DNA from 2 places in the Aurantiacibacter sp. KMU-128 genome. Region 2 is predicted to be linked to the other one. Evidence: predicted binding sites of a transcription regulator. Region 2 holds the regulator's gene; the other holds the start of a gene.
What was found. The regulator LexA, encoded in region 2, represses DNA repair genes until DNA is damaged. The targets are predictions, from matches to a motif close to GTTCCNCNCTTGTTCT.
Positions count from the first base shown of each region.

Region 1: the regulator LexA is predicted to act here: its motif matches at 2,261-2,276, upstream of uvrA (excinuclease ABC subunit UvrA).

Region 1 covers NZ_JBXORT010000001.1:787,979-795,646, forward strand. Annotated here, with positions in the region: gene ACS0VV_RS04025 (calcium-binding protein) at 1-1,745, opposite strand, end outside; gene ACS0VV_RS04030 (hypothetical protein) at 1,950-2,159, opposite strand; gene uvrA (excinuclease ABC subunit UvrA) at 2,359-5,283, shown strand; gene ACS0VV_RS04040 (ATP-binding protein) at 5,293-7,263, opposite strand.
Region 2 covers NZ_JBXORT010000001.1:1,252,472-1,260,139, forward strand. Annotated here, with positions in the region: gene ACS0VV_RS06350 (anthranilate synthase component II) at 1-290, shown strand, start outside; gene trpD (anthranilate phosphoribosyltransferase) at 287-1,282, shown strand; gene trpC (indole-3-glycerol phosphate synthase TrpC) at 1,548-2,336, shown strand; gene ACS0VV_RS06365 (DUF3597 domain-containing protein) at 2,433-2,819, shown strand; gene moaC (cyclic pyranopterin monophosphate synthase MoaC) at 3,018-3,491, shown strand; gene ACS0VV_RS06375 (molybdopterin molybdotransferase MoeA) at 3,478-4,665, shown strand; gene lexA (transcriptional repressor LexA) at 4,738-5,400, shown strand; gene ACS0VV_RS06385 (ComEC/Rec2 family competence protein) at 5,425-7,614, opposite strand; gene gltX (glutamate--tRNA ligase) at 7,644-7,668, shown strand, end outside.

The sequences.
Region 1 (7,668 bases), 460 kb from region 2:
AGATTGTCGACGAAGTAGTTGTCGTTCCCGGCCCCGCCCATCATCGTGTCGGCACCGGCATTGCCGTCGATAACATCATTACCGCCGCCGCCGAAGATGGTGTCGTTGCCGCTGCCGGCGAAGATCCGGTCATTGCCGACGCTGCCATTGATTGTATCATCCCCGCCATAGGCGAAGATGCGGCTTCCCAGCGTCGGGTTAGCGAAGATCGTTTCGCCATTATCGGTCGTGTGAATGGCAATCGCGGCGCCGATCAGGGCGAACTCCTCGATATTGGCGTAGCGGGTGCCGAAGGGATTGAGATTGATCGCGGTGTTGAGCCGGTCGGTGCCTTGGCCGGGCAGTTCGGTCACAATGTCAGCGATGCTGTCGATGAAGTAGGTGTCATTGCCCAGCCCGCCAATCATCTCGTCAGTGCCAGTGCCGCCGTCGAGCGTGTCATTGCCATTATTGCCGATGAGGACGTCACTTCCGTCCAGCCCGTAAAGGATATCATCCAAGCCAGAGCCGTTGAGAGTGTTGTCGGTCGTCAGCCGGTCAGTGATCTGGCCATCGCCGGGATTGGCGGTGATCGGGGTGTCGAACGGGCGCGGATCGAGGATTTCGGTGTAGATCTCGCCGTTTTCCCAGCTCACCAGAATACGCCCGTCGGTGGTGAGGCTGGCCGAGAAATCGCCGACATCGCCACCCACCCCGTCGGCATCATTGCTGATGACAATGGTGACGCCCTGTTGGCTGCCGTTAAACCCGCGCACCCCGAGCAGGCGGCCAACCGTATCATCACGGAACACCGTGTAATACCCGCCATCCTCCAGCGCGACCAGATCGATAGTGCTGAAATTGAGCGTGGTGTTGTTGGTGATAACGAACTCGGGCACCGAAGAGGTGCCGTTCTCGTTGAAAATACGACCGCGAATGTCACCGCTTTCCACCCAGGCGACCAGCAGGCGGTTATCCGCCAGTTGCACGATCCGCGGGCCGCTGTCGTCGTCGCCGTCATCGGGCAAAGAGACGTTGTTCACCAGTGTGCCATTGCTGCCATCGGCGTTGCTCAAACGCAATTCGACGGTGCGCCGGTTGAACCCGCCGAACGTATCGTTCTCGGTATAGACCGTGGCAAAGCCGCCATTGGCGAGCGCGATGGTATCCGGCTCGGCAATGTTCTCGCTATCGGCAAAGCCCGAGAAGCCGTCTTCCCGCATCACCACTTCGCTGTCCACCTGCGTGCCGAAGGAGGTGAACTTGCGCCCCACGAGATCCTGGTTGGTGCCGTCATCACGGATGAAGGTGACGAAGAAGCTGCCATCCGATTGCACCGCGACGCTGGGGTTGGAGTAGGTCAACCCGTTGCCTGCGGAGTCGTTCACGGCGAAGTTCTGCAGCGTCGACGTGCCTGTCGCGTCGTAGATGCCGAAGATCAGATCGGTGTCGTCTGCATTCGGGAAGGTGTAGACCATCACGAAACCGCCATCGGGTGTCGCCGCGACCGAGTTGAGCACTTCCTGCCGCGAGAAGCCGAAGCCGTTGTTGAGGAACAGTGATCCGGTGACCGGCTGCCCAAGCGCGTTGAAAATCACCCCGACAATGTCAGTGCCGGTGCCATTGGCGACCGTATCGTTATCATCTTCCCACACGACCAGAAAATTGCCGTTGGCCAGCGCGACCACGCGCGGATTGGCCTGCGCATTGGTGGTGACGAGATTGGTGATGAATTCCTGCAACCAGGTTGTTGGCGTAATCGACATGATATTTCCCCCACATGGCGGCCGCACTAGAGCAAGCCGGTAAACCGCGTGCGCGGAGTGGCCGGAAGGCAAATCGCGCGGGCGGACAATGGCGCAAACCTATCATCGACCGGGCATAGGCAAAAGCCACAATCGCCAGGCCGGTGCGGGCGTCCATATCCGGGACGCGGGCGAGGGGCTTGGCGAAATGCGACAGGGGGGGCTTTACCTGATCGCCTGTGCTTTCGTCATGATGAAACGCCCCAAGCACAGCACATCCAGCCTGTGGATTGTATCCAGCAGCGTGCGCGCCATCGCCTTTTCCTGCGCCAGCGCGCGTTCCAGATCGACGCCCACCGACGCCAGTTCCTTGAACACGTCGTCCATGGCCGTGTCTTTGACGGCAGTGCTCTCGTGCGGTGCTGCTGTGGCCATGGGTCCGGTCTTCCGTGTTGCGATACGAAGGAAACATAGCGCGTTGCCGATTACCATTCAATGTATGCGCGCGCCGCGCACTTTCCCCGCTCTGCCCCATCCGAACATTTGCAGAACATCGCGTCTTTCGCTAAGCCATCTCGAACACCCCCATCAGCCCCTCTGGACTCTGCTCCAGCCAAGCCCCAAGTGACCCGCCATGGCTCTTACCCACATCACCGTCAAAGGTGCCCGCGAGCATAATCTCAAGGGTGTCGATATCGAATTGCCGCGCGATGCGCTGATCGTCATCACCGGGCTTTCGGGCTCGGGCAAGTCGAGCCTTGCTTTCGATACGATCTATGCCGAGGGGCAGCGGCGGTATGTCGAGAGCCTTTCCGCCTATGCGCGGCAATTCCTCGAAATGATGCAGAAGCCCGATGTCGAGCATATTGACGGGCTTTCGCCCGCGATCTCCATCGAGCAGAAGACGACGATCCGCAACCCGCGCTCGACCGTGGCGACGGTGACCGAGATTTACGACTATATGCGCTTGCTCTGGGCGCGGGTAGGGTTGCCCTACAGCCCTGCCACCGGCTTGCCGATTGAAGCACAAACCGTCTCCAATATGGTCGACCGGGTGATGGCGCTGCCCGAAGGCACGCGGCTCTACCTGCTCGCGCCCGTGGTGCGTGGTCGCAAGGGGGAATATCGCAAGGAGCTGGCCGAGTGGCAGAAGGCGGGCTTCACCCGCGTGCGCATCGACGGTGAGATGTATGCGATCGAAGAGGCGCCCGCGCTCGACAAGAAGTTCAAGCACGACATCGAAGTGGTGGTTGACCGGCTGGCGGTGAAAGAAGGGCTGGAGACGCGGCTGGCGGACTCGTTCGAAACCGCGCTGAAGCTGGCCGAGGGGCTGGCCTATGTGGATCTGGCCGACGGTGTAGTGCCGGGCCGCGAGGATGAGGACGCATCTGGCGGCGCTATGAAAGGCGCAGGCCTGCCGCCCAACCGTATAGTCTTTTCCGAGAAGTTCGCCTGCCCTGTTTCCGGCTTCACCATTGAAGAGATCGAACCGCGATTGTTCTCCTTCAACTCCCCGCAAGGCGCGTGCCCGACCTGCGACGGGATTGGCGAAAAGCAGCTGTTCGACGAGCAGCTGGTGGTGCCCAACGAAGAACTGAGCCTAAAGAAGGGCGCGGTGGTGCCGTGGGCCAAATCCAACCCGCCGTCGCCCTACTATATGCAGGTGCTGGGCAGTCTGGCGGCGGAGTTCGGGTTCAGCCTCGAAACGCCGTGGAGCCAGCTCTCCGAAGAGCACCGCGACATTATCCTCTACGGCACGAAGGGCAAGCGCGTCCCGCTCACCTTCAAGGACGGGCGCAAGGAATACACCGTCCACAAGCCTTTCGAGGGCGTGATCGGCAATTTGAACCGCCGCATGGCGCAGACCGAGAGCGCGTGGATGCAGGAGGAGCTTTCGAAGTTCCAGACCGCGCAGCCGTGCGAGACGTGCCACGGTGCGCGCCTCAATCCCAAAGCGCTCGCGGTGAAGATCGCGGGCAGCGACATCGCCGCGCCCGTGCGCCTCAGCGTGTCCGATGCACTCGCCTTCTTCGAGGCGCTGCCCGAAAAGCTCAACGACACGCAGAACCAGATCGCCAAGGCCATCCTCAAGGAGATTGTCGAGCGGCTAGGCTTCCTCAACAATGTCGGGCTCGATTACCTCAATCTCGACCGCACCAGCGGCACGCTCAGCGGCGGGGAGAGCCAGCGCATCCGCCTCGCCTCGCAGATCGGCAGCGGCCTGTCGGGCGTGCTCTACGTGCTCGACGAGCCCTCCATCGGCCTCCACCAGCGCGACAATGACCGGCTCTTGGAAACGCTCAAACGCCTGCGCGATCTCGGCAATACGGTGATCGTGGTCGAGCATGACGAGGACGCGATCCGGCAGGCCGACCATGTCGTCGATCTCGGCCCCGGTGCGGGGGTGCGCGGCGGCGAAGTGGTGGCGCAGGGCACGCTCAAGCAGATCATGAAGAGCAAACGCTCGCTCACCGCCGATTACCTGACCGGACGGCGCGAGATCGCGGTTCCGAAGACGCGGCGCAAGGGCAATGGCCACAAGCTGACCGTCCACGGCGCGCGGGCGAACAACTTGAACAACGTCACCGCCAGCCTGCCATTGGGCACCTTCACCTGCATCACCGGCGTTTCCGGCAGCGGCAAATCCTCCTTCACCATCGACACGCTCTACGCCGCCGCCGCGCGCACGCTGAACGGGGCGCGGGTGATCGCGGGGGCGCACGACAAGGTCACCGGCCTCGAATATTGCGACAAGGTGATCGAGATCGACCAGTCGCCCATCGGCCGCACCCCGCGCTCCAACCCCGCGACCTACACCGGCGCCTTCACCCAGATCCGCGACTGGTTTGCGGGCCTCCCCGAAAGCCTGGCGCGCGGATACAAGCCCGGCCGCTTCAGCTTCAACGTGAAGGGCGGCCGGTGCGAGGCGTGCTCGGGCGACGGCCTCATCAAGATCGAAATGCACTTCCTGCCCGATGTCTATGTAACGTGCGAGGAATGCGGCGGCAAACGCTACAACCGTGAAACGCTGGAAGTGAAGTTCAAAGGCCACTCCATCGCCGACGTGCTCGACATGACGATCGAGGACGCGGAGGACTTCTTCAAGGCCGTCCCCCCCATCCGCGACAAAATGCATATGCTGAACGAGGTGGGGCTGGGCTATGTGAAAGTCGGCCAGCAGGCGACGACGCTGTCAGGCGGAGAGGCACAGCGGGTGAAACTGGCAAAGGAGCTGTCCAAACGCTCGACCGGCCAGACGCTGTATATCCTCGACGAGCCGACCACCGGCCTGCATTTCGAGGATGTGCGGAAGCTGCTGGAAGTGCTGCACCGGCTGGTGGACCAGGGGAACTCGGTCGTGGTGATCGAGCATAATCTGGATGTGATTAAGACTGCGGATTACTTGCTCGATCTGGGGCCGGATGGCGGCGTGCGTGGGGGTGAGGTTGTGGCGTCTGGCACTCCGGAGGAGGTTGCTGCGACGGCGGGGAGTTATACGGGGCAGTATTTGCAGCCGATGTTGGGGAAGGGGAAACCTTCGCCGGAGACGGCGGAGTGACGGAGAGAATTAGTTCCCTAAGTCTTTGAGCAGTACATCGAAGAATGGAGCATTTCGCTTCCGCGCATCTTCCAGTAACTTGTTGTACCCAAATATCTCCGTGTAGATTTTATATCCCTTGTGATAGTGAAAGAGTGACTTCTCGTCCCACGAGGTTTGAAAATCGTGATACTTGGCTACCTCTCGCAGAGAAGGTTCCAGATCAGCGATAATATACGCCGTAATTTGTGTTGTTGAGGGTATCTCGATTGTTGCGCCCTCCTTACTGACAAAGGAGCCCCTAGACCTAATTTGCTCGATCGTTTCGCGGATCTGTTTGATTGGATCGCGACCCTCTACGCTCGATTTATAGTCATCTCGTCCAGGGCGCTTAAACTCAACGGCCATGACAGCTGAGGTTCCATCACCTCCAGCGACATAAACCTCATCATAGAAACCGATGTCGATAACACGGTCTCCGGCTTTCCTTCTGCCGCCGTGAAGGGTTCTGTCGCTGGACGCGTATGAAACAAATGAGAGTCTCTCATCGAGTAGCCAAAGATTGTGTCTATAATACTTGGTCTCAGTCGTATCAGAGTATCGAGGAAATATTAGGTCGTGCACTGCATCCTCCGGATGCATCTTTGAAGCGTCATCAAATTTCCGGAGCGCATCCGCAACCTCAAGGACCGCGCGGCGATGGACCACATACTCGCTCAACGCATCGCGATATGTATCAGTCACTTGCGCAAGGATTTCATCCTTGCGCGCCTTAAACTTCTCTTCGTCAGCAAACGTGTCTTTGAGATACCTTGACCACCGACGCTCTGCTCGCAGTCGCTGCAGTGAGAGATCGGCTACGAAGTTTTCCGTTTTCCAGTTTGCGGGCTTGCGCTCGATATACTGTTGAACAGTTTTGCCGTCCAATCCAAAGCGTAACAACGGGTGCGTTTGTAACAGTCCAACCACGCTTTCTTCTTGATCGTCTCGAATCTTGCGGCGCTGATCAGTCTCGGTAATCCCGATTAACTCGCAGCACTTGTCGACGATTTCTACGATTTGAGATTCTGGGACCTCCAGAAATGTTCGATCAGGGTTTGCATTCTCATCTAGGAATGGGCCGCTCACTGCGGCAATAACGACATATCGAGTGCCGTCGTCTTTCTCGAAGTACGACCGGCCCAATTTGTTCTGAATCGCTCGACCGCGCCCCAAGACTCGATTGTCTGCAAAGAAAAGTAGTGTGTGTTCCGAGTAAGGCTTCCCGTACTCAGATCGGGAAACATCAAGTGAGAATTGATAGTCGACACCGTCAAATTCTAGAGTAAAGTCGTGTTGCTCTTCATGACTGAACTTCGTGACGAAGTGATCTCGCAAATTAGTTTTCTTGCCATTGTAGATAACTTCAGTGTCAGGAAGAGTGCCCGCTGCCAGATAAGTAAGGAAGTTTTGTGTGACGCGGTCTAAGAACTGTTCCTCATTAAGTTCCCGCCATCGAGGGAGATACTCATCGCGGACCTTGGAATAGCGCACTTGGCATCCATGTTCGAAAGGTAACGAATCCGCAGCGTCGAGAGGAATTATCTCCTCATCACTATAAATGTCGAAAAGAAAGGATTCCGTGTCTTCGGAGCCATCAGTTCGGTAAGTATAAGTGATTTCTTCAAAAACTTTAAACCCAATAAATCGCCCAAACCCCTGACCATTCTTCCGCAATTTTCGTCCGGTAAATGGCGTAACAAACGCGCGCATATTGTCTTCATCAAGACCATCACCATTGTCGCTAACAGTCACGGAGAAAGTGTTATCCGTTGCGCCGTCTGTAACCGAAACGACGATCCTTCCTAACGTTCGCGATTCAGTCTGACCGAAGCGCTCGACAACCGAATGGATTGAGTTCGACATGGCTTCGAATATGGGCAGAAGAAAGCCGCCTGTGTGTTTGGCGAGATTTGTTCGTGCGAGTACTGCTCGCATGTCAGGTTTTTGTAATTCAGGCATACTTCCTCCGACGCAATGGCTTGCACTTGAGGACTTTGAAAGCAAGTGAAGACGAAAAAATCGGTCACAATTTTGGAGTTCCGGGGACATAGAGTCCCGTGATTAGATGCATGCTTGGTGTCGTGTCTGGTTGGGCAATTCTATCTAACTCGTCACCTTCGCCAGCAGCCGGCGGAGAGAAAGGCTGAGTTCCATGCATCATAAAAGAGGCCGTGCGCGCAGCCGTCGCGCCGAGGTGACGTGTGGGTGGGGTAGGAACAACTTCACCCTCGTCATTCCCGCGAAGGCGGGGAAGCGAAGCTGTGCATGGCACAATCCAGCTTGTTTGTGCGCTCACTTCCGCAAGGAAGCTGGACCCCCGCCTTCGCGGGGGTGACGGGAAGGGGGGGTGACGTGGTGTGGTTG
Region 2 (7,668 bases):
CGAGTCTGGTGACGCATGACGGGACGGGTGTATTCGCCGGCCTGCCCTCGCCCTACACCGCCACGCGCTATCATTCGCTGATTGTCGAGGACATTCCCGACTGCCTGCTGGTCAATGCAACGGCGGAGACGCCGGGGCTTGAGGGAGAGGCTGTCATGGGTTTCCGCCATGCCGAACTGCCCATTCACGGCGTGCAGTTCCACCCCGAAAGCATTGCGACCGAGCACGGCCACGCTTTGCTCGCCAATTTCCTTGCTATCTGCGGCCTGCCCGCCAAGGTGGCCGCATGAGCCGGATTTTGCCCCCCGTCGATACCCCGCTGGAAGAGGACGAGGCCGAGCGCGTCTTCGGCCTGATGCTCGACGGCGCGCCTTCGGAAGAGGAGATCGCGCAATATCTCACCGATCTGTCCGACCGTGGCGAGCGTGCAGGCGAGATCGCAGGGGCGGCGCGGGCCTTGCGCGCGCGGCTGCTCCCGATTGATGCGCCCGACAACGCCATCGACGTATGCGGCACAGGCGGCGACGGTCACCACACGCTCAATGTCAGCACGGCGGTTTCGCTTGTTGTCGCGGCCTGCGGCGTGCCGGTCGCCAAGCACGGCAATCGCGCGGCATCCAGCAAGGCAGGCGCTGCCGATACGCTGGAGGCGCTGGGGCTGGACATGGAAGCCGCCGGGCGCACGGCGGAAAAGACCCTCGCCGAAATCGGCATCTGCTTCCTCTTTGCCAAGAACCACCACCCGGCGATGGCGCGTATCCAGCCTATCCGGCAGAAACTGGGCCGCCGCACGATTTTCAACCTGATGGGGCCGCTGAGCAATCCCGCCAAGGTGCGCCGCCAGTTGATCGGGATCGCCCGCCCCGCCTATGTCCCGATCTATGCCGAGGCCATGGCGCGTCTGGGCACTGAGCGGACGTTTATCGTCTCGGGTGACGAGGGGCTCGACGAACTCAGCCTCGACGAAGGCAATGAACTGGCCGATGTGCAGGGCCGCGAAGTGCGTATGCGCCGCGTCGATGCGAGTGATGCGGGCCTGCGCCATGCGCCGGTAGAGGCCATACGCGGCGATGATGCGGCGCATAATGCGAAAGCATTGCAAGCCCTGCTGCTCGGCGCACCGGGGCCCTATCGCGATGCGGTGCTGTTCAACGCGGCAGGCGCGCTGATGGTGGCGGGCGAGGTCGAGAGTTGGACCGATGGCGTAGAGGAAGCGGCTGAGGCCATCGACAAGGGGCTGGCCAAGCAATTGCTCGAATGCTGGATTGCAGCGGCGAGGTAGTAGGGTTCACACGAAGCCCACAAAGACACGAAGAGGTCTGAAATCGCGGCGAAGCCGCAGGCTATTCGGGATCGCGCAGAGAACGCGGAGTACGAAGAGGTCATCTACGCGTTCTTTGCGAACTCTGCGTCCTCTGCGCGAAACCCTTTTGAGAACCTCCGCCTGCGGCGCAGCGGAACATCTTCGTGTCTTTGTGGGCTTCGTGTGAACCAAATAGGGCAAGCCTATCGACACGGCAGGACCCCAAAGGCATAGGCTCATCGTGATGGACAAGCTGAAAGAAATTTGCGCGACCAAGCGCGAGGAAGTCACGGCCCGCAAGGCGTTGAAACCGCTCGATGAGTGCGACCGGATTGCTGCCAAGCAGTCACCGCCGCGCGGGTTCCAAAAAGCTCTCGCTGCCAAGGCGCAAACGGGCTTTGGCCTGATTGCCGAGGTCAAGAAGGCGAGCCCTTCCAAGGGGCTCATTCGCGCAGACTTCAAACCCCACCAGCACGCGTTGGATTACGAGGCGGGCGGTGCTGCGTGTCTCTCCGTGCTCACCGACGCGCCCTATTTCCAGGGGCATGAGAGCTTCATGATGCAGGCGCGCGCAGCAACCATGCTGCCGGTCTTGCGCAAGGACTTCATGGTCGACCCTTGGCAGATCGCCGAAAGCCGGATGATCGGCGCGGATGCGATCCTGATTATCGTCGCGGCGCTCGAAGACGAACAAATGCGCGAAATCGAGGCAGCCGCGCTCGAACGCGGTATGGATGTGCTGATCGAAGTGCATGACGAGGCGGAGATGGAGCGCGCCGCGAAACACCTCACCTCGCGCCTGATCGGCGTCAACAACCGCGATCTGCGCACCTTCACCACCGATCTGGCGACCACGGAGCGGCTTGCTCCGCTCGCACCCGAGGGCAGCCTGCTGGTCGGCGAAAGCGGCATCAACAGCCATACTGATTGCCAGCGCCTTGCGGAAGCCGGAGTACGCTGCTTCCTTGTCGGCGAAAGCCTGATGCGGCAGGAGGATGTGGTCGCCGCGACCCGGTCCTTGCTCGGCGACTAGATTTTACAAGCTCTTGCCCGCTGTCATACATTGGCAACGCGCTGCGCCGATGCTAGTCCGACTCCAGACTACCGTTGCAATGGAAGGGGATTACCCATGGGAATTTTCAGCTCGATCAAGAACGCGATTTTCGGTGACGACGAGGAAGAGCAGGCTGCCGCAGCGGCACCCGCTGCTCCCGCCGCCGCGCCCAAGGCAAGCGGTTTCGGCGCCGCCAAGGCCGCGCCCAAGACCGAGGTGGACATTGCTGCCGCGCTCGATGCGAAAGACGGTTCGGACAAGCTCAATTGGCGCACGTCGATTGTCGATCTGATGAAGCTGGTCGGGCTCGATCCCAGCTACGAAAACCGCAAGGAACTCGCCACCGAAATGGGCGACACCGATTATTCGGGCAAGGCGGAAGAGAACATCTGGCTGCACAAGCAGGTGATGACCAAGCTGGCCGACGCCGGCGGCCGCATCCCGCCCGAACTGCGCGACTGATATTCGCCACGCATACAAGCCCTGTCCTACTGGTTGGGACTGTGGCACAGATCGGCGCATGACCATCGCAATCGCGCCGCTAATCTCTCGAAACCGCCCTGCCCGCCCTTTGGGCGCAGCAGGGCGGTTTTCTGTTTCAGGACTGTGTAACAGGTGTAACAGGTTCGCCTTTGAACCGTTCGAACCGGCGGGTCTGGCATGAGCCGCCTGACCCATCTCGACGAAGCTGGCGCGGCACGCATGGTCGATGTCGGCGGTAAAGCGGCAACGGCGCGTGTCGCCGTGGCGGAGGGCCGGATCTCCATGTCGGACGAGGCATTGGCGGCTGTCCGCGATGGCAGCGGCCCCAAGGGCGATGTGCTCGCAGCAGCGCGGATCGCGGGGATCATGGCGGCCAAGCGCACGGGCGAGCTGATCCCGCTCTGCCACCCGCTCGCGCTCGACAGCGTCAGCGTGGACTTCGCCTTCGAAACAGACGGCATCCGCGCCGAAGCGCGTGCCTCGCTTACCGGCAAGACCGGTGTCGAGATGGAAGCGATGACCGCCGTCTCGGTGGCGCTGCTGACGATCTACGACATGGCAAAGGCGCTCGACAAAGGCATGGTGATCGGCGGCGTGCGCCTGCTCGCCAAGAGCGGCGGCAAAAGCGGGGACTGGCGTGCTGGGGCTTGAAGAAGCGCAGGCGAAGCTGCTGGCGCTGGCGCAGCCGCTTGCAACAGAAGTCGTAACGGTGGACGAGGCGAACGGGCGGGTTCTTGGTGAGCCTGTTGTCGCTAGGCGCACCCAGCCGCCAGCGGACCTCTCGGCGATGGACGGCTACGCGATTGGCGCTGGCGATCATTCAGGGCCATGGCGCGTGATCGGCGAAAGCGCGGCGGGGCATCCCTTTGCTGGTGAGCTTACGAGTGGAGAGGCTGTGCGCATCTCCACCGGCGCGGCACTGCCCAAGGGCGCGGATGCGGTGCTGTTGCAGGAGAACGCTGCGCGGGATGGCGACGTCCACGCGCTAACCAATGCCGATGGCCCCAGCCCGCAGCATATCCGCCGCGCCGGGTTCGACTTCGCAGCTGGCGACGTACTGCTTCCTGCCGGAATGCGGCTGACCGCCGCTCAGCTGGCACTTGTCCGCATGGCGGGTGTCGAGCAGCTCGCCCTGCACAAGAAGCCGGGCCTGACTGTGATCGACTGCGGGGACGAACTTGTCGCGCAACCCTCGGAAGCCATCGGAACGCAAATTCCAGCCACCAATGGCGCGATGATCGCAGAGTTGGCCGGGGAACTCGCGGATGAACCGAAGCGGCTCGGCCCAATCGGCGACTCGGTGGGCTTGCTGGTTGAAGCCTTTGCGCAATCGGATAGCGAGGTGATCGTCATCACCGGAGGAGCATCGGTAGGCGACCATGACCTGGTCAAACCGGCGCTGGAGGCCTGGGGCGCAGAGATCGCGTTCTGGCGCGTGTCGATCCGCCCGGGCAAGCCGTTGCTGGTTGCCAAACGGGGTTACCAGATCGTCCTCGGCCTGCCGGGCAATCCGGTGTCCGCCTATGTCACCGCCCTCCTGTTCCTGCTCCCGTTATTGCGCCAATTCGGAGGTTCCGCATCGCCTTTGCCGCAAAGTATCGATGCGCGATTGACACAATCGCTTCCGCCGGGGGGGACGCGCACCGAATTCCTACGCGCTATTCTCGGTCGAGACGGAGTTACCCCTCTAATGCAGCGCGATAGCAGCGCTCTGCACACGCTTGCCTGCGCCAATGCACTGATCCGGCGTGATATCGATGCCGCACCCGTCGCAGCAGGTGAACGCGTAACCGTCTATCCGCTCCAAAATGGCGGTATCGCTTGACTTGAGGCGATGTGTTCCATAGGTGTTCCGTGTTCGTTCCCAAATTGGAACATCGCAGTAAGGAACCAACCCATGCTGACTGCCAAGCAACACGAATTGCTGCTTTTCATTCACCGTCGCCTTGAGGAATCGGGCATTTCTCCGAGTTTCGAGGAAATGAAGGATGCGCTCGATCTGAAGAGCAAGTCGGGCGTGCATCGCTTGATTTCGGCTCTCGAGGAACGCGGCTTTATCCGGCGTCTTGCCAACCGTGCCCGCGCGCTCGAAGTCGTGAAAATGCCTGAGAACGTGGGCAATGACGCGGTGGCGAAGATCACCACGCCGCCAGCAGCGGCGCCGGTCGCGGCCAATGATGTGATCGAAATTCCCCTCCACGGCAAGATTGCCGCCGGTGTTCCGATCGAAGCGTTGGAAGGCAGCCAGACCCTTCCCGTACCCGCTGCACTGCTTGGTGCTGGCGAGCATTACGCGCTTGAAGTGTCGGGCGACTCGATGGTTGAAGCGGGCATTTTTGACGGCGACTTTGCATTGGTGAAGAAGGCGAACACTGCCCGCGATGGCGATATTGTTGTGGCGCTCGTGAATGGCGAGGAAGCGACACTGAAATATCTCTACCATGATGGCGGCATGATCCGGCTCGATCCGGCAAACGCCGCCTATGATCCGCAGATTTACGCCGATAGCCAGGTAGAAGTTCAGGGCAAACTCGCAGGCTTGCTGCGACGCTACCACTGACCGTTTGTGCGTCGGGTGGCGGGCCTAGTCCTGCCGCCCGCGCCACCATCCATGCCCGCCCTCGCTCTGGGCGACGGTGCGCATCGAAGGCTCGCCATCTTCACCTAGTGTGATGGCCATTCCGCCAGTTGTCTCAAGCGTCCGCCGGTCTGCTTTCAGCAAACGCGGCTCGCAACTTCGCGGCAGCCAGCGGTCAGCCACCACGATATCCGCCCGCTCGCAGGCTGCGGCGAGCGCGCGCTCCTCTACGATATCTTCGCTGCGGCTCAGAAGCAGGTGCCAGTCGCGCCCTCCCCGTTCGAGCGAGATCGCGCAGAAATCCCGGCTGCACTCGGCTCCATTCCAATCTTCGAGCGGAACCGGGTCACCCTCGACCCCCGCCAGTTCGAGCAGGTTGTCACGCGTAAACTCGCTTCGTGTGTCGCGCAGCACCAGCAGACGGTCATCCTCTCCGGTGATTCCCACATGGCGACCGTCCGACGATATCAGTATGTCGGGGATAGGGGTTAGGTAGAGCCACAGGCTCGCAATGGCTGCGGGGGCGAAACCAAGCAACCGCGCCCTCCCCTTCCAAAGCGCCAGCCACAGGCCTCCCAGCGCGAACAGCAGGACGGTCGGCAATGTCATCTGCGGAATGAGCTTCACCGCGCCGGGCTGCGCTGCCGTGAAATGGGCGATGCCGACCAGCAGATCGAGCGATTGCCCCGCCAGCCACCAGAACGGCGCGCCAAGCCCCACAATGTCGAACAGCAAGGCAATCGCGATCAGCGGCATGGAGATGAAAGTCACCAGCGGAATGGCGATCACATTGGCCAGCGCACCATAAACGCCCGCACGGTGGAAGTGGAACAAGACGATGGGCATCAGCGCGATCTCGATCACCAGCCCGGTGATGAGCAACATCACCGTATTGCGCCCGGTTCGCGCGAACCAACTCTCCTCGCGTGGCTTGAGAAAGGCGCGAACCGGAGCCGAGCTGTGCAACGCAACAATCGCGATGACCGCGCTGAAGCTCATCTGGAAGCTCGGTCCCACAAGGCTCTCCGGCCAGACGAGTAGGACAGCCGCCGCCGCCACGGCAATCATCCGCAGCGACAAGGGCTCGCGTCCCAGTGCAAGCGCGAACAGCACCAGCAGTGCGGCGATACAGCTGCGCACAGTCGGCACCTCGGCGCCGGTCAACAGGGTGTAGCCGATCCCCGACAAAGCCCCGACACCTGCCGCCACCACAGGTAGCCGCACCCGCAACACCAGCCACGGCCAGAGCGCCAGCAGCTTGATGGCCAGAATGTAGGCGGCGCCGATAACCGCACTGACGTGCAACCCGCTGATCGACAGCAAGTGTGTCAGTCCCGAATCGCGCATCGCATCTTCATCAGCCACGCTGATCCCGCCCCGGTCACCGCTGGCGAAAGCCGCCGCAATGCTGCCCGCCGAGCCATCGAGTTGCGTTCGGACATGGGCCGACAATTCCCGTTGCAGCGAAGGGATCAACGCCTCGCGTGCCGGAGCGGGCTCGACGATTGTAACCTCGCCTGTCACGCTTCCGGTGGCCGCGAGCCCCTGAAACCATGCGGCGCGCGCAAAATTGTAACCGCCAGGCAGCATTGGGGCAGCGGGCGGCATCAACCGCGCTTGTGTGCGGATCACCGCGCCTTCGGTCATCCCCGCCCGTGTTGCCTCTAACGGAACATTGACACGCACCTTCACTGCCTCGCCATCCACCGGGGATCGGATGGCGAGCACCAGTCGTACACGGTCTTGCGCCGGTTGCTCGATGCGTTCCAGGATGCGTCCCTCGATCTCGGCGAAAACCGGGCGTTCAAATGCCTCGGCGCCCACCAGTTCGGAGCGCGCCCAGATCAGGCTGGTCCCCAGCGCGAAGACGATCCCGCAGGCTGCCAGTGCAGTGGTCAGGTGGACCCGGTCTTCCCGCCCTTTCCATCGCGCCAATGCAGCCAGAGCGAGCAGCAGACCAATCGCAATCGCAGCAACCCAATGCGCGGCCGTAGGAAGGATGAACCACGCGGCTATCCCCGCGGCCAGAACCACGGTCAGCCATGGCCCGCGATCAAAGCCCGCCTGCCCGAGAAATTGCTCTGCAGTGTCACCGATACTGGACAAAGAGACACGGCTGCGCCAAGGCGTCTGCTGCAACGCAGCATCAAGATCGTCGTCCCCCAGCGGAACCAAAGGCGGCTGCCGCGATGCCATGCAGGGTAATGGACAGGAATCGCAGCATTATGGCAAGCTCTGATAGCAATCACG